4 regions of the Mesorhizobium sp. L-8-10 genome follow, and region 4 is predicted to be linked to each of the others. Evidence: predicted binding sites of a transcription regulator. Region 4 holds the regulator's gene; each other region holds the start of a gene.
The links. The regulator LexA, encoded in region 4, represses DNA repair genes until DNA is damaged. The targets are predictions, from matches to a motif close to TGTTCNNNNTGTGTTCNG.
Positions count from the first base shown of each region.

Region 1: a site for LexA is predicted at 1,896-1,913, ahead of JN280_RS33140 (nucleoid-associated protein). Genes of this name have one in related genera too.
Region 2: a site for LexA is predicted at 4,288-4,305, ahead of recA (recombinase RecA). Genes of this name have one in related genera too.
Region 3: a site for LexA is predicted at 3,258-3,275, ahead of dnaE (DNA polymerase III subunit alpha). Genes of this name have one in related genera too.

Region 1 is NZ_AP023263.1:7,088,166-7,093,707, forward strand. Features, by position in the region: gene JN280_RS33135 (GTP pyrophosphokinase) at 1-755, opposite strand, end outside; gene JN280_RS33140 (nucleoid-associated protein) at 752-1,798, opposite strand; one part of gene JN280_RS33145 (IS3 family transposase) at 2,565-3,463, opposite strand; one part of gene JN280_RS33145 (IS3 family transposase) at 3,463-3,712, opposite strand; gene JN280_RS33150 (hypothetical protein) at 4,535-4,876, opposite strand; gene JN280_RS33155 (Fic family protein) at 5,391-5,542, shown strand, end outside.
Region 2 is NZ_AP023263.1:5,870,204-5,875,745, forward strand. Features, by position in the region: gene JN280_RS27460 (glutathione S-transferase family protein) at 1-21, shown strand, start outside; gene alaS (alanine--tRNA ligase) at 168-2,837, opposite strand; gene recA (recombinase RecA) at 3,075-4,163, opposite strand; gene JN280_RS27475 (OmpA family protein) at 4,583-5,230, opposite strand; gene JN280_RS27480 (hypothetical protein) at 5,407-5,542, opposite strand, start outside.
Region 3 is NZ_AP023263.1:5,204,055-5,209,596, forward strand. Features, by position in the region: gene dnaE (DNA polymerase III subunit alpha) at 1-3,096, opposite strand, end outside; gene JN280_RS24130 (nuclear transport factor 2 family protein) at 3,295-3,666, shown strand; gene JN280_RS24135 (acetyl-CoA carboxylase biotin carboxylase subunit) at 3,762-5,542, opposite strand, start outside.
Region 4 is NZ_AP023263.1:5,015,996-5,021,537, forward strand. Features, by position in the region: gene JN280_RS23220 (ComEC/Rec2 family competence protein) at 1-2,408, shown strand, start outside; gene JN280_RS23225 (NAD-dependent epimerase/dehydratase family protein) at 2,392-3,264, opposite strand; gene lexA (transcriptional repressor LexA) at 3,290-4,009, opposite strand; gene JN280_RS23235 (FkbM family methyltransferase) at 4,631-5,470, shown strand; gene JN280_RS23240 (molybdopterin molybdotransferase MoeA) at 5,497-5,542, opposite strand, start outside.

The DNA of each region.
Region 1 (5,542 bases), 2.1 Mb from region 4:
AGTGGGAGGTACGCGTCGATCAACTCACCGTCGAGAGTGGTGACAGTCGCGTCCACACCGATCTTGTCTCGGTAGTACACGGACAAGGCGTCGATCAGAGCCTTGACGCTCTTGACCGATGCGTCGATGAGGTTGCCGACTTGGCGGAAGTAGTCGTCAGTCGCTTCGATCAACGCCATCGCCTTTGCCGCAGCCCGCATCATCTCAGGCGTCGATTTGACGCTCGGCTTGTAGATTGTGTCGTGGGTGACTTCGCTGAAGGCATGCTGCAGCAGCGTGCGGACCTGGATCTCGCACGGAATGTCCAGCGGTATAGGGACGCCTTCGAATACGACCCCTGCCTTTGCCCGAACCACGTAGTGGACCGACTGGTATCCGAACTCCCAAGGCTTTCGGGCTCGCTCCTTGGCGAAGTCCCGGGCTTTTTCCCAGAACCAGTACTTGTCGCCGAATTCGGCGATCGCCTTCTCGACAACGGGTATTTCGTCGGATGTGAGCACGACGAAGCGGATGCCCACCTTGTCCTCGATGTCGTCATACGGGCTTGCGTAGCCCTTGCCGCGATAGAGTGCCTTTTGGATGAGCGACTTGCTCTCCTTCAGCCTTTGCTTAACCGGAAGGCGCAAGAACAGGTCCGGCGCCTCCACTTGGGTCGAGAGCCCCTCGATGACCGCGTGGATGACGAACCTACCCCAGGCATCGTAGTACTGCTGCTCCGCCTCCCAGCGTCGCAGGATCTCGAGCTCGGTGGTCATAGCTGTTCGGTGACTGGCCTGCGGACCGTGATCCTGGTCCAGCTTGCAGCCTCACCTTCGGAAACATCGCCTGCCGGCACATCCTCGATTGTCACGGTGCCATTCCGTATCGCGTCCGGGGACGCAGAGAACTCGATGTCTGGACCGAACTTGTACTTCCGGCGCCGCAACCTTCCACCCATCTCGCTGATGTCCCGAACCACAGCTCTATTGGTCGGGAATTTCTTGGCTTCGAGGAACTTGTTAAACGGGTCACGCAATTCGGGTGGCAGATACGTGTCGCCGAACTGTTGCGAGGTGAACGTGGGTGCCTGATCTACCTTGACGAAGGCGAACAGCGCGTCGCCCAGGTCCCTTCGGAGATCTCGCTCATTTACCGAGGTGCGAACGAATTCCTTCGTGAGGTCGAAGAACTTCGCGGTTTCATATTTCCCGCTCTCAGGAAAGGCGCAGCCAAGAAAGCCGTCGTAGAAATATACGGCCGCGTTCTCTCGGCGGGCGGCGGTGATATTGCTATCAAATACGAAGCATCGCCAATTTGTGCTCGCCGTGACAGCGGCATCTTCAGAGATGAACAGAGCAAGCTTGTAAAGTCTCGTGGCTGGCGTCAGGAAGATGTTCTCGAGGAATTCGGTCACAACTTTTGCCGCAGCCAGTCGGCGTTGAAAGCCGGACTGCATCTCCGCTTTAATCACCCCTAAGAAGGGCTTTCCGTCGCCACCGACTTTCCCATCGAAGACTAGAAGCATTCCACCGGGAATCCCTCGTGATTTCTGTGCGTCAGCGAGGGCATCGGCCATGTGATTGGAGATGCTAGGGAAATCGGTGTCGGTTGCGAGAACAAGACGTCGAGCAGTCCCAACCACGCTCGCGTCATTGGTCTTCACTATCTGCATCTCTATGCTCTTGGACTGTGCGGAGAGCGCGTCGGTGATACGCATCCCAAAATGACTGAGAGCCTTGGCATCCAGTATTTCGAGATCCTTCCCGTAGGATGGCGGCACTACATTGGGCCCGTCTTTCCTCTGGAATACCTCATGCATAACGACTCGGCCGATAGAAAGATTCTCTACAAGCAAAACTCGATCCCCCTTCGAAAATATTGAAGAATATTATTCTGAGCGGGTTAAGGAAGGATATCAGAACAAAACAAGAACACAAGGCCGCCGACATAGGAACAGTGCGGGAGGAATCTTAGGCAGGGGTGCGAAGGGGCGGCCGCTACACGGCCGCCCCTTCGTTTCAAGGGATCATAACATGAGGCAGGAGAAGAGCGGTCTCGGGACGCTTGAAGTCTCCATGGTCGCCGATCGAACGGCCATCTCATTCGTCTAAGATTCGGTGACCACCCTCGTCTGTCACAGTTCGACTGCCGTTGCCCCGAACGCCTGCTTGCGAGGCATTGAACGATTGACGCTATGCCGAGTATGTGACGCGAGGCAGCCCTGACTCATTCGGCGGCAACCGTTCCAAGTCTCGGTAAATGACTTGACGTTTTTTGTGGCTGAAGGCAATTTGGTGATGGCCTCCCGCACAGGCCAGTGTGCCCACCATGCAAAGCCTCGCAGTGCGCTGTCGCTGAGATTAAACCAACCATTCCCTCCTGGGACGGGTCTGTCAGCAGTGGGCACATGTTGGATCCGTTACCACGATAGGAATGGATCATGAGCAATAGCGATCAACTGAAAGAACTGAAGACCGCTGCGCGAAACATTGCCCGCGCCAGGCGAATAAAACACGTAGGCGCGTTGGAAGTGATTGCGCAGGCATTGGGCTACCTGGCCTGCTGCCGGTTTTTCGGACACCAGGTTAAGCTAACATCGCTTGTTCCTCGAACTCCACGGGGCTGAGATAGCCCAGCGTCGAGTGCCGTCGCCGGGGGTTGTAGAAGCACTCGATGTAGTCGAACACATCCGCCCTGGCGTCGTCCCTCGTCCTGTAGACCTTGCGGGCTGTCCGTTCGGTCTTAAGCGACGAGAAAAAGCTCTCCATCGCGGCATTGTCCCAGACGTTGCCCGACCGGCTCATCGAACAGGTGATGCCGTGGTCGGCCATCAGGCGCTGGAACTGCTCGCTGGTGTATTGCGATCCCTGGTCCGAATGATGCAGCAGGCTGTCCGGCTTGCCTCGGCGCCAGATCGCCATGATGAGGGCGTCGGTCACGAGCTGGGCCGTCATCTCCGCCTTCATCGCCCAGCCGACGACACGGCGGGAGAACAGATCGACGACGGCGGCAACGTAGAGCCAGCCTTCGGCGGTCCAGATGTAGGTGAAGTCGGCGATCCACTTCTGGTTCGGGGCCGCTGCCTCGAAGGCGCGGTCGAGGAGGTTGTCCGACACTGCCGCTCGCTCGCCAATGTCCTTCGGCAGCCCACGGCGGCGCGGCCGGGCACGCAGCCCGTTCTCACGCATGAGCCTCTCGACACGATGAAGGCCGCAGGAGAAGCCTTCAGCCAGAACGTCGTGCCAGACGCGGCGAGCGCCATAGGTGCGGTCGCTGCTTTTGAAGCTGCGATCGATCTTCGTCACCAGGACTTCGTCGTGCCGAGCGCGAGCGCTGGGGCTGCGGTTGAGCCAGGCATGGAAGCCCGAGCGGGAGACATCCAGCGCACTGCACAGCCATGCCACCGGCCAGATCGAACGGTGCCTCGCGATGAAAGCGAACCTCATATCGCTTCCCTCGCGAAGTAGGCTGCGGCCTTTTTTAGGATGTCGCGCTCCGCCTTCAGCTTCGCCACTTCCTTGCGCAGCCGATCGATCTCAAGCTGCTCCGGCTTCATCTGCCCATGGCCGGGAAAGGCATGCTGCGGATCGGTCGACAGCTCGCGCACCCATTTGCGCAGCACGTTCTCGTGGAGATCAAGATCGCGCGCCGCCTGAGCAACCGCAACGCCCCGATCCTTCACCAGCCTCACCGCCTCAAGCTTGAACTCGCGGCTGAACTTCCTTCTTCGCATTCCCACTCTCCAGTTCCGTTAAACACCTTATCTCGGTGTCCACGAAACCGGCAGCAGGCCAACCCGCATTGGAACGCGCTGACCAATGCAGAAAGGAAGGGATGGCGTCCGTCTGAGGCGGATCTGGCTATCGCTCGGGCGCTGGTGCTTGCCGAAAATCCGCTGATTTCCATAGATACTGATCCCTGGAGCGTGCTTGGCCCTGACAAGTTCGAGGGCGAACTGCAAGGGCACAGCTATCGGGTGAGCACGCATTCGGACGATGTTCGCATGTGGGGACGAGGTTGGGAGGTGACCTTACCCGAGGCCCCCTTAGCTCCTGCTCGTTTTCGAGTAACAGATCGCAGGCTCAAAGCGAACCCGATTGACCACACAAACTTCCGAAATGCCGCGCTCGAAATAGCTTCGGGTTGGCGCAAGCTGGTTCACGCGCGAATCGCGTCAGACTGGCCTCGTCGCTCAACGGTGCCAGACAGCACCGGCCGTGCCGAACACCCCCTAGGTCATGAGGTAAGTGACATCTGGTTTTGCTTGCATTGCGACCAGTCGTCTACCGGGGTTGAAGTTGCCGCGAACCTTTTTCACTGCCCGCGCTGCTTGGCATCTCCCCTCGACATTCACGCATCTCCTTGGTGGCAAGCTGATGTGACGAAGTAAGCGCCGGGGCTATGAACTATCCTACTTTTTCACAGTTCTTGCTGTGCCATGACATGGCGCAGCAAGACTGTCGCGGCATATGCCTCAATCGCTTATAGAACGCACAACCAGGCGGCGCCCTGTAAAAAGATTCACAGATGGAAGTTTGGCCTTATCGGTAACCGATCAGAACTCGATAAACGCAACGATCTTCTCATAGGTCAAACCGTTCGGCTCGCCGTCAAGGTAGGAGCGGATCAAGTCAGTTTGCGTGCTCCGGGCTGTCATGAGCGAGTGCTCTTCCATCTTATGATCAACGAGCGCTTGCTGGCCAACCATACGCATTTTCTGCAGCTGAAGCAGCCCAGCCGTCGTCATCTCGCGATGGTAGGAATACTCGTGTCCACGCTTAACCACCCGATCGAGGATTATGAGTTGTCCTGCAGGCGAGACATCTGGATGTGCTGTCACGGCGAGGCTAACATCGGTCTTCTTACCGTCATACTCCAGCCAGGCGTGGGAAATCATTATGTCGTCGGTTCCGTCATTGACGTAACCGACGACCGGAACCGTGGTAATTCCATACTTGTTTTTTAAAACTCATGCAGAAAACGCAAACGGGAGAACCTGGCGGCCCGCATCGGGCTTCCACACGCTCTCGCAGAGCTCAGCGGTATTGGGCTGCCTCGTTCGAGTCCTCGCGCAGCCGGGTCGCAGCGTCGCGTGCTTCCGCAATCTCTGGAGAAATCATTTGGAGTCGCCTGTATTTTCCTGGTCGTATATTCTAGTCAGCGCGACCGACGAAGTTCGGCCAAGCGATCGGCCAAATCGACCTACCGATCGCAAATTTGTACATGCTATCAATGCGCTAAGCATAGCGAATATCGGCCATCATCGGCATCGGCATTGGCGTCGTCGATCAACCGTCTCGGTGAAGCCGAGGTAGCGCCTAACATCGGCCAAATGATCGGCCAGTTATGGGCGCTCAGCTAAAATTTCTGTTGACATATACGTACTTAGCGCGATCTAACATCGGCCAATCATGGAAGAGATCGTACAGCGCATCGAGCCGGCGCGCCTGGAAGACGTTGCGGAGCCTATCTCCGACGCGCTGGCTGAGCTGTCAGCAAGCTCGGCGGTTCTCGGCGCCAAGCTGCATCCGCGCACGGCCGCGAACCTGGCGGATCTCGTGCG
Region 2 (5,542 bases), 850 kb from region 4:
GCGACCGAGCCGACGGATTGAGGCCATCCATCCTCGTCGGAGGGGCGAACGAAGGCTGGCGGTGGGAGATTCTTCCCGCGTTCGCGGGGGAAGATGCCGGCAACCAGACGGAGAGCGGTGCCGCGCGGCAAAAGAGCCCCGCCCCCATCAGGTTCCGTGCGGTTGGATCAAGCCGCGGCTTCCATCGCCGCCTTCACGGCCGCGATGGCCTCCCCGGCCCTGGCGGCGTCCGGACCGCCGGCCTGGGCCATATCGGGCCGGCCGCCGCCGCCCTGCCCGCCGAGTGCGGCCGAAGCGACGCGCACGAGGTCGACCGCGCTGAAGCGCTTGACAAGATCCTCGGTCACCGCGACCACGACGCTCGCCTTGCCGTCGTCGCCGCTGCCGACGAACACGACCACACCGGATCCGAGCGTCTTCTTGCCCTCATCGGCCAGCGGCTTCAGGTCTCTGGGCGCCACGCCGGAAACCGACTTGCCGAGGAAGCCGACCCCGGCGACCGTCTCGCTGTCGCCGCCATTGCCGGCCGCGCCGCCCCCGCCGAGCGCCAGCTTCTTGCGCGCATCGGCGAGGTCGCGTTCAAGCTTCCTGCGCTCGTCGAGGAGCGCTGCGACACGCGCCAGCGCATCGCCGGGCGAAACCTTCAGCGCCGCCGCCACGGCCTTGAGCCTGCGATCCTGCTCGTCGAGATGCTTTCGGGCCGCGTCGCCTGTCAGCGCCTCGATACGGCGCACCCCGGCTGCAACGGCACCTTCCGATACCAGCCTGACCAGGCCGATGTCGCCCGTAGCCGAGACATGGGTGCCGCCGCAAAGCTCAACCGAATAAGGCTTTCCGGCCTTGTCGCCATGCAGCGCCGCGCCCATCGACACCACACGCACCTCGTCGCCGTATTTCTCGCCGAACAACGCCATTGCGCCCTCGGCGATCGCGTCGTCGACGCTCATCAGCCGGGTCGTCACGGGGCTGTTCTGCACGACGATCTCGTTGGCCATAGCCTCGACCTTCTCGAGTTCCTCCGCCGAGATCGGCTTCGGGTGCGAGAAGTCGAAACGCAGCCGTTCCGGCGCCACCAGCGAGCCTTTCTGCGCCACATGCGTGCCGAGTATTTCGCGCAGCGCCTCATGGACGAGATGGGTGGCCGAGTGGTTGGACCGCAGCCGGGTGCGGCGCGCATGATCGACCTTCATCTCGACGGCGAGGCCGGGCCGAATGGTACCCTTCACGACGCGGCCGCTGTGAACGAAGAGCCCGTCGCCCTTCTTCTGGGTGTCGGTGATCTCGATCTGGAATCCGTCGCCGGCCATCGTCCCGGTATCGCCCATCTGGCCGCCGGACTCGCCGTAGAACGGCGTCTGGTTGACGACGATGCCGACCGTGTCGCCCTCTTTCGCCTCGTCCACGACGGCACCGTCCTTGACCAGCGCCCCGATGATGCCTTCGGCCTGCTCGGTGTCGTAGCCCAGGAACTCCGTGGCGCCCGTCCTGTCCTTGACCGAGAACCAGACCGCCTCGGTTGCGGCCTCGCCCGAACCGGCCCAGTTGGCACGCGCCTCGGCCTTCTGCCGTTCCATCGCAGCGGTGAAGCCAGCGAGATCGACGGAAATGCTGCGCTGGCGCAACGCGTCCTGCGTCAGGTCGAGCGGGAAGCCGTAGGTGTCGTAGAGCTTGAACGCCGTCTCGCCGTCGAGCATGTCGCCGGCGCCCAACGTCTCGGTCGCATCGGCAAGGAGTCCGAGGCCGCGCGCCAGCGTCTTCCTGAAACGGGTCTCTTCCAGCTTCAGCGTTTCGGTGATGAGCGCCTCGCCGCGACCGAGCTCGGGATAGGCCTGTCCCATCTCGCGCACCAGCGCAGGCACCAGCTTCCACATCAGCGGCTCGCCGGCCCCGAGCAGCTGCGCATGCCGCATGGCGCGACGCATGATGCGGCGAAGCACGTAACCGCGCCCCTCGTTGGAAGGCAGCACGCCGTCCGCGACCAGGAAGCAGGACGAGCGCAGATGATCGGCGATCACGCGGAAGGATGCCAGGTTCCCGGCATCCGGACCGTGCCCCAGCGCCGAAGACGTTGCGTCGATGAGGTGGCGGAACAGGTCGGTCTCGAAGACGCTCTCGGCCCCCTGAAGAATCGAGGCCATGCGCTCGAGACCCATGCCGGTGTCGATCGATGGGCGGGGAAGCGAAACGCGCTCTTCCTTGGTCACCTGCTCGTACTGCATGAAGACCAGGTTCCAGAATTCGAGGAAGCGGTCGCCATCCTCCTCGGGGGTTCCGGGGGGGCCGCCCCATATATGTTCGCCACGGTCGATGAAGATTTCGGAGCACGGGCCGCAGGGACCGGTGTCGCCCATTGCCCAGAAGTTGTCCGAAGTGGCGATGCGGATGATGCGGTCGTCCGAGAAGCCGGCGATCTTCTTCCAGTGGTCGGCCGCCTCGTCGTCGGTATGGTAGACGGTGACGAGCAGCTTGTCCTTGTTCAGCCCGAACTCCTTGGTGATCAGGTTCCAGGCGAGCTCGATGGCGCGTTCCTTGAAGTAGTCGCCGAAGGAAAAGTTGCCGAGCATCTCGAAGAAGGTGAGATGGCGGGCGGTGTAGCCGACATTGTCGAGGTCGTTGTGCTTTCCGCCGGCGCGCACGCTCTTCTGCGCGGTCGCGGCGCGCGAATAGGAGCGCGCCTCGAGCCCGGTGAACACGTTCTTGAATTGCACCATGCCGGCATTGGTGAACATCAATGTCGGGTCGTTGCGTGGCACGAGCGGGCTCGATGCGACGATCTCGTGCCCGTTTTTCCGGAAATAGTCGAGGAAAGCCGACCGGATCTCGTTTACGCCACTCATGAAGCTGCCTTTTTCAGAGGAACCGCCGGTCCCGGCGGGCGATATGGATAGGGCCTTTTAGCGACAGCGCGGGAGACTGTCCAGAAAGCCGCGAAGGCCTGGAATCCGGGCTCCGCCATGACCCGCAAGGCATGATGCGCAGCCCGGTTCGGACGCGTTCGCCGGGAGGAACAACGACAAAGCCGCCGGCGTGAAGCCGGCGGCTTTGTCGTTCGCGCGAATTGTTGCGTGCGGCGACTACATCTCGCCCGCTTCATCCAGGCCGCCGTCTTCGCCGCCGCCATTCTCGAGGAACTTCTCCGCGATAAGGCCCGCATTCTGGCGCAGCGCCGTCTCGATCTCGCGCGCGAGTTCCGGGTTGTCGCGCAGGAAGTTCTTCGCATTCTCGCGGCCCTGGCCGAGACGCTGCGAATTGTAGGAGAACCAGGCACCCGACTTCTCGATCACCCCTGCCTTGACACCGAGATCGACGAGTTCGCCCGTCTTGGAGACACCTTCGCCATACATGATGTCGAACTCGACCACCTTGAAGGGCGGCGCCAGCTTGTTCTTGACCACCTTGACGCGGGTCTGGTTGCCGACGACCTCGTCGCGGTCCTTCACCTGGCCGATGCGACGAATGTCGAGCCGGACAGAGGCGTAGAACTTCAGCGCGTTGCCGCCCGTGGTCGTCTCGGGCGAGCCGAACATGACGCCGATCTTCATGCGGATCTGGTTGATGAAGATAACCATGGTGTTCGAGCGCGAGATCGACGCGGTCAGCTTGCGCAACGCCTGGCTCATCAGGCGGGCCTGGAGGCCGGGCAGAGCGTCGCCCATCTCGCCCTCGATTTCCGCCCGCGGCGTCAGCGCCGCGACCGAATCGACGACCAGCACGTCGATCGCGCCCGAACGCACCAGGGTGTCGCAGATCTCCAGCGCCTGCTCGCCGGTATCCGGCTGCGAGATCAGGAGGTTTTCGAGATCGACGCCGAGCTTGCGCGCATAGACCGGATCGAGCGCATGTTCCGCGTCGACGAAGGCGCAGATGCCGCCCTTCTTCTGGGCCTCGGCGACCGTGTGCAGCGCCAATGTCGTCTTGCCCGAGCTTTCCGGTCCGTAGACCTCGATGATGCGTCCGCGCGGCAGGCCGCCGATGCCGAGCGCGATGTCGAGCCCGAGCGAGCCGGTCGACACCGTTCCGATCTCGACCACCTGCTCGTTCTGGCCGAGCCGCATGATCGAGCCCTTGCCGAAAGCGCGCTCGATCTGCGACAGCGCCGCATCCAGAGCCTTTGATTTGTCCACCGAATTGTCCTCTACAAGCCGCAATGTGTTCTGAGCCATGATACATTACCCCTGGGTCGTCAATGAAGACCGGACTATCCGGTGAATGGTTAGGATTTGTACCTCTTTTGTTCCCGTTTGACAAGAGGACATAACGGACTGAAACAAAATCGGAATTCGGATCCGTTCTATTTATGTCCCAAAGGCGCGCCTGCCGCGCGCGAGCGCTTCGTGCCATCCGCCCGACGTTCCGATTCGCTGCACTTGCATGCCCGCTGGCCGGAAGCCGAACGCTCCGGCGCCCGGACCGCTCAGGATGGATAGAGATCCTGGAACCTGACCAACGGTCGATGCATCGACCGTTGGAGCGCGCGATCGCGTGGCCCACGCCCGTTGGCGCGAAAGCCAGGCAGCCCGAAAGGGCCGTGCCGGCGCGTGAGGCCCAACAATCAAGCCTCGCCGGCGCCAGAGGCCAACTATCAAGTCAATGGCGAGAGCTGGATCTCGACACGACGGTTCTGCGCGCGTCCCTCCGGCGTCGCATTGGTGGCAATCGGCCGGGTCGAGCCGAACCCGGTCACGGCGAAACGCCTGGAATCGACGCCGCGGCCGCTCAGATAGTTCGCGACGGACAAAGCGCGACGCTGCGAAAGGTCGAAATTGTGGCCGGCGCTGCCGGTCGAATCGGTGTGGCCGTAGACGTCGACAATCGTGCGGTTGAACTTGTTGATGACCAGAGCCACAGAATTCAGCGTCGGATAGAAGGCCGGCATCACCTGGTCCTGATCGGTCGCGAAGGTGATGTTCGACGGCATATTGAGAATGATCTGGTCGCCCGAGCGGGTGACGCTGACGCCCGTGCCCTGCAACTGCCGGCGCAGTTCCGCCTCCTGCTGGTCCATGTAGCTGCCGGCAAGGCCCCCGGCCAGTGCACCGATACCCGCGCCGATCAGCGCATTGCGGCGATCGTCGCCGCCGGCCAGCATGCCGAGGCCCGCGCCGAGGCCTGCGCCGAGCGCGGCTCCACCCAGCGTGTTCGACACCTTGGGCTGGCCAGTATAGGGGTCAGTCGTGCACGCGCCGACGAAAATCGTGGCCGCGAGCACGGCCAGCACTGTCTTCTTCATCCGGTCATCCCTCTCCAGGTCTTCGCGCGCCGAAGCGCGTGTGAATCAATGCCTGCGCGGCCTTGTAGCACGATTGTGGGCGAAATGCGGTATGAAGGCGGCCGAACGAGCCGATGTTGTGGATCGCCGCCAGGGGGTAGGCCGGACTCGCTTTCGCCGGGGCCGGCCCGATGCCGTCAGTAGCCGCGCGGCGGCACGAACAGGCAGATGGTGCGGCCGTTGTTGGCGCCTGCCACCGAGCACCAATGGAACGCGCCGTCAGGCGAATTCTTAACGCGGGCGTCCGTATAGGCGAGCACCTCGCCCGTGCCC
Region 3 (5,542 bases), 190 kb from region 4:
GCGCTCCTGCTTGGAGGTCACGGTTCCAGCCAGTCGACCGGCAGAAGCGCCGCGTTTGACCGCCACGGAGAATTCGGCCCAGGTCTGCACCCGCATCTTCTGCAGCGCAGCCTTGTACTCGTCGAGCGGGTGGGCCGAAAGGTAGAAGCCGACGGCCTGGAACTCGCGATGCAGCCTTTCGGCCGGCAACCAGGGATCGGCCTGCGGAAGATGAAGCGTGGGCGCCTCGCCCGAAATCGCCGCACCGAAGATGTCGGTCTGTCCGGAGACGGCATTCTGCTGGGCGCGTTGGGCCATGCCCATCATGCGCTCGACGCCGCCCATCAGCGTGGCGCGGTCGTGACCGAAGCAGTCCAGTGCGCCCGCGGCGATCAGGCTTTCGAAGACGCGCTTGCCGACGATCTTGGGGTCTACGCGCTCGCAGAAATCCGCGAGGCTCGCAAACGGCTTTTCCTTGCGCTTCGCCACGATGTGCTCGACAGCGGCATCGCCGACGCCCTTGATGGCCGCGAGTGAATAAAAGATGCGGTTCTCGCCGACTTCGAAGGGTCGATAGGACGACATCACAGAAGGCGGCACCACATCGATGCCGAGGCGCATGGCGTCCTGGCGGAAGTCCGACAGTTTCTCCGTGTTCGACATATCGAGCGTCATCGACGCCGCGAGGAACTCGACCGGGTAATGCGCCTTCAGATAGGCGGTCTGGTAGGACACGATCGCATAAGCGGCCGCGTGGCTCTTGTTGAAGCCGTAGTCGGCGAACTTGGCCAGGAGGTCGAAGATGAAATTGGCCTGCGCCTTGCCGACCCCGCGCTCGACAGCGCCGGAAACAAAGCGCTCGCGCTGCTTGTCCATCTCGGCGCGGATCTTCTTGCCCATGGCGCGGCGCAACAGGTCGGCCTCACCGAGCGAGTAGCCCGAAAGCTCCTGAGCGATCTGCATCACCTGCTCCTGGTAGACGATGACGCCCTGCGTCTCCTTCACCAGGTGGTCGATCTTGGGATGGATCGATTCGATCTCCTCCTCGCCATGCTTGCGGGCATTGTAGGTGGGGATGTTCTCCATCGGGCCGGGGCGGTACAGCGCCACCAGGGCGATGATGTCCTCGATACGGTCCGGCCGCATGCCGATCAGCGCCTTGCGCATACCAGCGCTTTCGACCTGGAACACGCCGACCACTTCGCCGCGCGACAGCATCGCATAGGTGCCGGGGTCGTCGATGGGGATCTTGGCAAGGTCGATCTCGACTCCGCGCCGGCGGATCAGCTTCACCGCCGTTTCGAGCACGGTGAGCGTCTTCAGGCCGAGGAAGTCGAACTTCACCAGGCCGGCCTGTTCGACATATTTCATGTTGAACTGCGTCACCGGCATGTCGGAACGCGGGTCGCGGTACATCGGCACCAGTTCGGACAGCGGCCGGTCGCCGATCACGATGCCGGCGGCGTGCGTCGATGCGTGGCGATAGAGCCCTTCCAGCTTCTGCGCGATGTCGAGCAGGGTCTGGACGATCGGCTCTTTTTCGGCCTCCTCGGCAAAACGCGGCTCGCCTTCGATGGCCTTGGGCAACGGCACCGGATTCGCCGGGTTCTGCGGCACCAGCTTGCACAGCCGGTCGACCTGGCTGTACGGCATCTGGAGGACGCGCCCGACGTCGCGCAACACGGCGCGGGCCTGCAGCGTTCCGAAGGTGATGATCTGGCCGACCTGGTCGCGACCATATTTGCCCTGCACGTAGCGGATCACCTCTTCGCGGCGGTCCTGGCAGAAGTCGATGTCAAAGTCAGGCATCGACACGCGCTCGGGATTGAGGAAGCGCTCGAACAGCAAGGAGAAGCGCAGCGGGTCGACGTCGGTGATGGTGAGCGCGTAGGCGACCAGCGAGCCAGCGCCGGATCCGCGGCCCGGACCGACGGGAATGTCGTGGGCCTTTGCCCACTTGATGAAGTCCGAAACGATCAGGAAGTAGCCAGGGAACTTCATGCGCTCGATGATGCCGAGCTCGAAATCGAGCCGTTCGGCATATTGCTCGGCCGTGTAGCCCTCCGTCAGCCCACGTGTGGCGAGCCGCTGGGCGAGACCCTCGCGAGCCTGTCTGCTCAATTCCTCGGCTTCGGCCTTCACGGCGGCGGCGGCATCGGCGATGTCGCCGCCGGTGAAGCGCGGCAGGATCGGGCTGCGGGTCTTGGTGTAGTAGGAACAGCGCTGGGCGATCTCGATCGTGTTGTCGATAGCCTCCGGCAGGTCGGCGAACAGAGCCGACATCTCCTCCTGGGTTTTCAGATAGTTGTCCGGGGTGAGGCGCCGACGGTTGTCTTCCGCGATCACCGATCCCTCGGCAATGGCGATGAGGGCGTCATGCGCCTCGAAGTCCTCCCTCTTGGGAAAGAAGGCTTCATTTGTTGCGACCAGCGGCAGCTCATGGCGATAGGCGAGCTCGATCGTCGTGGCCTCCACGGTCCGATCGTAGCCTTTCAGGCGCTCGATCTCGACATAAAGCCGGTCGCCAAACAGTGACTTGAGCGAGAGCAGGCGTGCTTCGGCGAGTTCCGCATGGTCTGCCCTGGCGGCGGCGCCGATCGGCCCGCACGGCCCGCCCGACAGGCAGATCAGACCATCCACGGCTCCGTTCATCCAGCCGAGCTCGATGTGGACAGGTTCGCCCGGCAGCGTTTCCAGATAGGCGCGGCTGATCAACCGCACGAGATTGGCATAACCCAGCTCGGTTGCCGAGATGAGGAGTATCGGGAAGAGATCGGGCCCCTGCCTCTTCGCATTGCCGCGGTGGGCGCTTTCGCCGGCGTCGCCGAAGTCGACGTCTATCTGGCATCCGATGATGGGCTGGATGCCTTCCTTGACTGCCTTTTGTGCGAACTCCAGAGCGCCGAAGAGATTATTGCTGTCCGTTACCGCGATCGCCGGCGCCTGGTCCTTCACAGCGTGTGCGATGACCTTGCCCAGCGGCAACGCGCCCTCGAGCAACGAATAGGCCGAATGCACGCGCAAATGCACGAAAGGTCGCGCCGGCGCATCGGGCACCTCCTCCCTGGCCGCCGCCTCGCGCAGAATCGGGTCGCGTGGTGGCCTGTCGCTCGCCATGATTCCAAGCCGCTCCTATGAATCTGTCTCTCGTGTCCTGAGGAGATGTTTATCGTCCGGCCGCATCCGATGCGAGTCCGACCGAAGGGCACCCACAGGCGCTGTGGACATCCCGCTGCCCCGGCGCGGCCACCCTTCCTTGCCGTTTGCGTCGATCTTGTTAGAACGCGTCAAGGACAAGGACACAGGAGACGCGAGATGAGCGAGTTGCAGAACGAAGTGGGCGAGATCGAGACGGTCATCCGCAACTATCTCGACGGCATGGTGTTCGCCGACGCCGCGAAGCTGCGCAAGGCCTTCCATCCGGGCGCCTGCGTCATCGGCCATTTCGGCGCCGATCTCGAATGGCTCTCGCTCGAAACCTTCATCTCCGGCTGCGAGAAAGCCGGCTCTGCCCCCGCGAACGAGCCCTACTACTGGGAAATCCTTTCGGCAGACATCACCGGCGACGTCGCCGTGATCAAGCTCGCGGACGACTACATGGGCAAACGCTTCACCGACTATCTGAGCCTGCTCAGGCATGAGGGCCAGTGGCAGATCGTCAACAAGACGTTTTTCGTGCACCCCTGACCCTGCCAGCGCCCATACCGGCGGCGCGCTTAGAGCAATTCCAGCAAAAGTGCGTAGCGATCTTGCGCCCGGAATCTCGCAAAAAACAAAATGCTCTATGCAAACTCCAGAATCACGGCATCGACGGCCAGGCTGTCGCCCGGCTTGGCGTTGACCTTGGCAATGGTAACGTCGCGCTCGGCACGCAAGACGTTCTCCATCTTCATGGCTTCGACCACTGCCAAGGTTTCGCCGGCCTTCACCTCCTGGCCCTCGCTCACGGCGACGGAGACGACGAGGCCAGGCATCGGGCACAGCAGCATCTTCGACGTATCGGGCGGCAGCTTCACAGGCATCAGTCGGTCGAGTTCCGCGATGCGCGGCAGCATCGGCCGCGCAACCACGGCAATCCCTTTCCAGGCGATGCGGATGCCGTTGAGCTGCGGCCGGATCTGAGCCGAGACCCTCTTGCGGTCGACGAAACCGTGCCAGACCGCCTCACCCGGCCGCCATTCCGAGCTGACGGTCAGCGGCGCGGCACCGCGGATCGAGACGTCGACCTCCATCGGGATCGAGATCATGCCCTCCGTGATCGACACCGGCACATAGTCGTCTCCGATGCGAACTTCCCAATCGCGTTTCAGTGCTCCGGAATGCGGCGCGAGGCGGCCGGTCAGGCGATCCAGGCGGTCGCGGCGCAATAGTTCGACGGACAGTGCGATCGCAGCGAGCACGCCGTTGTCGCTCTCGTCAGGCGTGATCGGGGCAAAGCCGTCCGGATACTCTTCGGCGATGAAGCCGGTCGAAAGGCGTCCCTCGCGCCAGCGGGGATGCTGCATGAGTGCGGCCAGGAATGGGATGTTGTGCTCGATGCCGTCAACCACGAAACTGTCGAGCGCGTCCGACATGGCGTCTATCGCCTGGGGCCTGGTCGGCGCCCAGGTGCAGAGCTTGGCGATCATCGGATCGTAATACATCGAGATCTCGGAGCCCTCGGCCACCCCCGTATCGTTGCGGATGACGGCATCGCCGACCGGGCCTTCTTCGGGTGGACGGTAACGTGTGAGGCGACCGATCGACGGCAGGAAATTGCGATAGGGATCTTCCGCATAGAGGCGGCTTTCGACCGCCCAGCCCTGCAGCCTCACGTCACCTTGCCTGATCGTGAGCGGCTCGCCGGCCGCGATGCGGATCATCTGCTCGACCAGATCCACGCCTGTGACGAGCTCCGTGACGGGATGCTCGACCTGCAGGCGGGTGTTCATCTCGAGGAAGTAGAAATTGCGGTCCTTGTCGACGATGAACTCGACCGTTCCGGCGCTCTGGTAGTCGACGGCCCTGGCGAGCGCCACGGCTTGTTCACCCATGGCCTTGCGCGTCCTCTCGTCGAGGAAGGGCGACGGCGCCTCCTCCACGACCTTCTGGTTGCGGCGTTGGATCGAGCATTCGCGTTCGCCGAGATAGATGGCGTTGCCTTGCGAATCGGCCAGCACCTGGATTTCGATGTGGCGCGGCTCGACTACGAACTTCTCGATGAACACGCGGTCGTCGCCGAAGGAGCTTTTTGCTTCCGAGCGCGCCCTGTCGAAGCCGTCGCGCACCTCCGCCTCGTTCCAGGCGATGCGCATGCCTTTGCCGCCACCTCCGGCCGAGGCTTTGATCATCACGGGGTAGCCGATCTCGCCGGCGATCGTCTCCGCATGATCGGCGTCCTCGATGACGCCGAGGAAACCCGGGACAGTATTCACCTCGGCGGCATTGGCAAACTTCTTCGATTCGATCTTGTCGCCCATCGCCTCGATGGCCTTGGGTTTCGGACCGATAAAGACGATTCCCTGCTTTTCCAGCGCGGCGCAGAAGGAAGCACGTTCGGAAAGGAAACCGTAACCGGGATGAA
Region 4 (5,542 bases):
GCGATCATCCCGGCGGCGCTCCAGCCGATCCAGTCGAAGAGAACGATCGTGGCGGCATATCCGCTCGACCGCCAGGTGCCATCCGCCGCCGCCTCCCGTTGGGTTTGCGCCTGCCCGAACTCGGAACCGCGATCGGTGAGGCCCTCGTCACCGAATGGGAGCGCGGCACCGCCTTCCTCTTCATCCCGGTATTCCTGGCGGCGGGGGCCATCGCCTATTATTCTGTCGAGACGGAGCCGAGCCTTTCCTCCCTGGCGGGAGGCGTCGCGATTCTCTGTGCCGCGAGCCTGCTTGCCAGGACACGTCCGCTGCTGCAACTGGCCGTGGTGGCGCTGCTGCTCATCCTTCTCGGCATGCTCTTTGGCTCGGTCGAGACCCGCCGGGCGGGAACGAGGGTGCTCGGCAGCGAGATATCGACGGTGTTGACGGGCCGTGTCGCCGCGATCGAACACCAGGCGAACGGTCGTGTCCGGCTGACGCTTGACGTGCTCGATACGGCTCGCCCGAAGCTTCGCTATGCGCCCGAGCGCGTCCGCGTCTCCGCCAGGGGCGTCCCGGCCGATCTCGTCGCCGGATCGGTGGTGACCGGCGTCGCCCGGTTGTTCCCGCCGTCCGGGCCCCTCCGTCCCGGCAGCTACGACTTCTCCTTCGAGAGTTTCCTCGACGGCATTGGCGCCAACGGTTTCTTCCTGAAGGACCCCGAGGTGACGACATCAGTCTCGGCGCCGGTGCCGCTCGAAGCCCGCTTTCATGCCATGGTCGAGAACGCCCGTACCGCACTTGCCCAACGCATCCGCAGCCGGATAGGCGGGCCCGAAGGCGAGATCGCGGCGGCGCTGATCGCCGGCACGCGCGCCGGTATCCCGGAGGAGGTGAACGAGGCTCTGCGCCGCACCGGCCTGGCGCATGTCCTGTCGATCTCCGGGCTGCACATGGCCTTGGTGGCAGTTACGATCATGACCGCCCTGCGCCTCGGCTTCGCGCTCTTCCCTGGCTTCGCCTCACGCAGGCCGGTCAAGAAATATGCGGCTGTCGTCGCGCTTGCCGCGACTGCCGTCTATCTCTTCATCTCGGGGTCGGCGGTCGCCGCCGAGCGCAGCTTCATCATGCTGGCCGTGATGCTCCTTGCCGTCATGGTCGATCGCGCGGCTCTCACCATGCGCAACCTTGCGATCGCGGCGATTGCAGTGATCGCGCTTTCACCCCATGAGGTCGTGGGGCCGAGCTTCCAGATGTCCTTTGCTGCGACCGCCGCGCTGATTGGCGCCTATGGCTGGTGGGCGGAGCGGCGGGCAAGCCGTCCCGCCACGGCACCGCCGGCGGATGCTTCGATCGTGATGCGCCTCGCAAGGGGCGTGACGCGCAATCTCGCCGGCCTCGTCATGGTGTCGATGATCGCCGGGCTCGCGACCAGTGTCTACGGCGTCTACCATTTCCAGCGGGTTTCTCCGCTCAGCATCGTTGCCAACCTGGCCGCGATGCCGATCGTGTCTGTCATCGTGATGCCGTGCGCGGTGGTGGCGATGGCGGCCATGCCTTTCGGCCTCGACGGGATATTCCTCGACACGATGGGCCGGGGGCTGGCGGTCATGGTCTCGGTCGCCGATTGGTTCTCCGACCGCTCGCCCCTGGACGCCGTCGGAACCGTCCCGGTCGCAGCGGTGGTGTCGATCACGGCAGCACTCGTCATTGCGACGCTCGCCTCCACCTGGCTGCGCGCACTGTCGCTGCCGTTCGTGGTCGCCGGCCTCGCCCTGGTCGCAACGCGCTCTTCGCCCGACGTGCTCGTCTCCGAGGATGCGCGCCTGGTCGGGATGCCGCTCCAGGATGGCCGGCTCGCCGTCAACCGCTCCCGTCCGAACGGCTTTACGGTAGAGGATTGGCAACGCGCTACAGGAACGGGGGCCTTGGCGAAGCCCAGCCGGACGGGATCGGGCGCCGCCGCACCGGAAGGGGCGAAAGCCGGACGGACCCAAGAGGGTGCGTCCGGCCCGGTCGGCGTGTCTCCTGCAAGGTTGCTGCGGCACGGCGACCTGCCGGTGACCGTCGGCTTTCTCTGCGGCGGGGGCCTGTGCCTTGGGCGACAGGCGCCCGACGTCTTCGTGGCTCATGCTGAGACGGCCGAGGCGGCTCTGGCTGCCTGCGGCTTCGCCGCACTCATCGTGATCGACGATGCGACCGCTGAGAACCCGTGCCCGCACGACAGCTCGCTCGTGATCACGAAGCGGCATCTGGCGCGCCAGGGAACCGCACAAATATCGCTGTCCGGCGAGAGGCCGATCGTCAGATTCACCTTGGCGGAGCCCTATCGGCCATGGCACGCGCATCGGCAATTCTCGCGGGAGGCGCGCGGACTGCCGCCGTTCCGGCCGAAGGCGCGGAAGTCTGCGGTCACGATGCCGGACTAGGCAATGGCGAAGGATCGCAGTCGCCTGCAAGGACGGCCAGACCGTCGTATCGCGGTTGGAAGCCCAATCCCCTGCGAGCCTTCTCCGTGGCATAGATACGATCGATCCGTGCCGGCAGACGATACCCCGCCCGCCGGAAGGCGTGGGCGAAATCCGGCGCGCGGGCTTCGATGACGCCGCGCGCGTCGTTCCACAAGGCTTCGGCATCGTCGGGCAGGAACGGCGACGAGGAGGAGATCACATAGACTTCGCCGCGCGGGCCTTTGCGCCGCAGCGCAGCGAGATGGGCATCGACCACGTCACGCCGGTCGATGCCGCGATACAAGCGCCAGAGCGCCATGTCTGGCGAGGGTTCGGAAAAGCAGCGGCCCATGCGCAGGATGGTCGCCCGGATTCCGGACGCCGCGGCCAGCACATGCTCCTCGGCCGCGCGCTTCGTCACATCGTAGATGTCGCGCGGTTCCGGCGTGACGCTTTCATCGATCCAGGCTGCGCGTCCCTCGGCAACCAATGCATGTCCGTAGACGGATGTGGAACTGGTAAAGACGAAGTGGCTGGCGCCGTGGGCGACCGCCAGATCGACGAGGCGCGCCGTGCCCTCCGCATTGACCTTCCAGAACCGTGCCTCGTCGATCGAGCCGACATGAGGCGCATGCAGCGCCGCAGTGTGAACCACCGCCTCCACATTCTCAAAGGCGCGCGAAAGCTCGTCGCTGCGACAGGCAACATCCGCCAGCACATCGACCTGGGCGCCCGGCCTGATATCGACGCCGACGACTTCCGCCGTTCTGCGCAACGCGGCCGCGATCGCGGAACCGACCAGACCCGCCGTGCCGGTGACAACGATCCGTCCCACACGAATGCCGGATGCGCCGTCGGTATCAGTATCTGCGGATCAGGCCGACCAGTCTTCCCTGCACCTTCACCCTGTCGGGTCCGAAGATTCGTGTCTCGTAGGCGGGATTGGCCGCTTCGAGCGCGATCGACGCGCCCCTGCGGCGGAAGCGCTTCAACGTCGCCTCTTCGTCGTCGACCAGCGCCACGACGATCTCTCCGGGGCTGGCCGTGCTGGCATTGCGGATGATGACCGTGTCTCCGTCGAAGATACCGGCTTCGATCATGGAGTCCCCCTTGACCTCGAGCGCATAGTGCTCGCCGCCGGCGATCATCTCCGGTGGAACGGAGATCGAGTGGGTCTTGTGCTGTATCGCCTCGATCGGCACGCCGGCCGCAATCCGGCCCATCACAGGTATGGCGACCGCCACAGTCGCTTCGTCGTCGTTGCCGGCGGCGGGAAGACGGGCAGGGGGCGCGGGTTTCTTGCCCAGGCTGCCTTCTATGACGCTCGGCGAGAACTTGCGCGCGCCGCCAAGCCCCGGCGCGATCGAATCGGGCAGTCGGATGACCTCGAGCGCCCGGGCCCTGTTCGGCAACCGGCGAATGAAGCCCCGCTCCTCGAGCGCGGTGATCAGCCGGTGAATTCCCGATTTGGAAGCGAGGTCGAGCGCCTCCTTCATTTCGTCGAACGACGGCGGGATGCCCGCTTCCTTGAGCCGTTCATGGATGAACAGAAGCAGTTCATGTTGCTTGCGCGTCAGCATGCCGTTCCTCAAGGAATCAGATCATAAACAAAACCAGAACAAACACTATCTGTTCCAGTTGTGTTCCGCAACTGGCTAAATTCGGGTGAACTGCGAGCAGCGCCGGCGGCGGTCCCCGTCATTCGGCGCCCGGTTCGGTCCTATTGCAATCGATTACGCTGACGTTGTCGGCTGGCTCTCCATTCGACTCTAGCGCTGCTTGCCAAGCGGCCTCACCATCACAGCTGGGGCAAGTGTCAAGCGCACCGAAGGGGCGTAAACGATCCCGTAGCACAGGGCCGACGATACTGGATGGCTCGGTGCGCCGGTTAGACCGGAGGATAGACATGGGGTGGCGCAAGGATCGCAGGCTTTCTCGCTTTGCGGTGCTTCTGGCTTCCCTGTCGGGCATGCCGCCTTCCCGATCCAATCCCAAAGAGCGCGGCGGTCGACGCCGCCGACTACTCAAAGGATACCATCTTGTTACGCCCTTAATCGTCGCTGCGCCTGGTGCGATGCGATAATCGCTGTGCCAGCCTTCATGTTTCAGGACGAGTTTCAGAGCTTCCGCAGATTACTGTGCATGGACATTTTCTTTCGGGGATGGAAGAAGGAACTCGCTCAAGCGAGGGATCCGACGAGATGAGCCTGTCAGAAGTTGCGATCGGTCCGGTCAGGCTGCACACATTGCCGCAGGACGCCGACTGGTACCGGCAGCGCCGGCAATTCGAAGAGATGGCGTCAGGTCTGTATCGGCTGCTCGCTCAGGAACATTTCCGAAACTTCATCGATGTCGGCGCAAACAGTGGCATGGTTTCCGTATTTGCTCGCCGCTCCGCTCCGGACCTTCGCATAGTCGCGATCGAAGCCGACCAACGACTAGTCGAGATCATCCCCGGCAACTTCGCCCTCAACGGGCTCAATGAGCCGGAACTGATCCATGCCATCGCGAGCGCGAAGACCGATGCCGGCGGCTCGTTTTCTCTCAACCCGAAATCCACCTTGGATAACCGCGTAGCGATGGACGGCTGGGCCAAGGTTTCGGTACCGCAGATTGCGTTGGATGATCTGTTCAAGGATCGGGGCATCGAGGGCAAGACCTTCCTCAAGGTAGACACTCAAGGCCATGAAAAACATGTCTTGGAAGGTTTTGCGACCACCATGCGAAGCCGATCCGATTGGATCATCAAGATGGAATTCGCCCCGATGTGGCTGAAGTCCCAGGGGACGGACCCCGCAGAGCTTGCCCGTTCCCTGTCAGCCGACTATCTCGTGGCCGAGTATCCGGAACGCATTGCCTACAACTACCCTGCTGTGTCCACACTCCTTTCGCATACGATCTCTCCAGATCAAGCCGAACACTTTGTCTCCTATGTCGAATCCTTAGACCGAAATGGGCGGGGCTGGGTCGACTTGGTCGTGGCGCCCCGATCATGGCGACCGAAGGGCCTGCGAAGCGGACTGAAGGCACTGTTCGGCTGACATGGTGGCAATGCGAGTGTGGCCGCTCACCCTCTGAGATAAAGCACCCGGCAGGCGTCGCCCTTCGCCGCC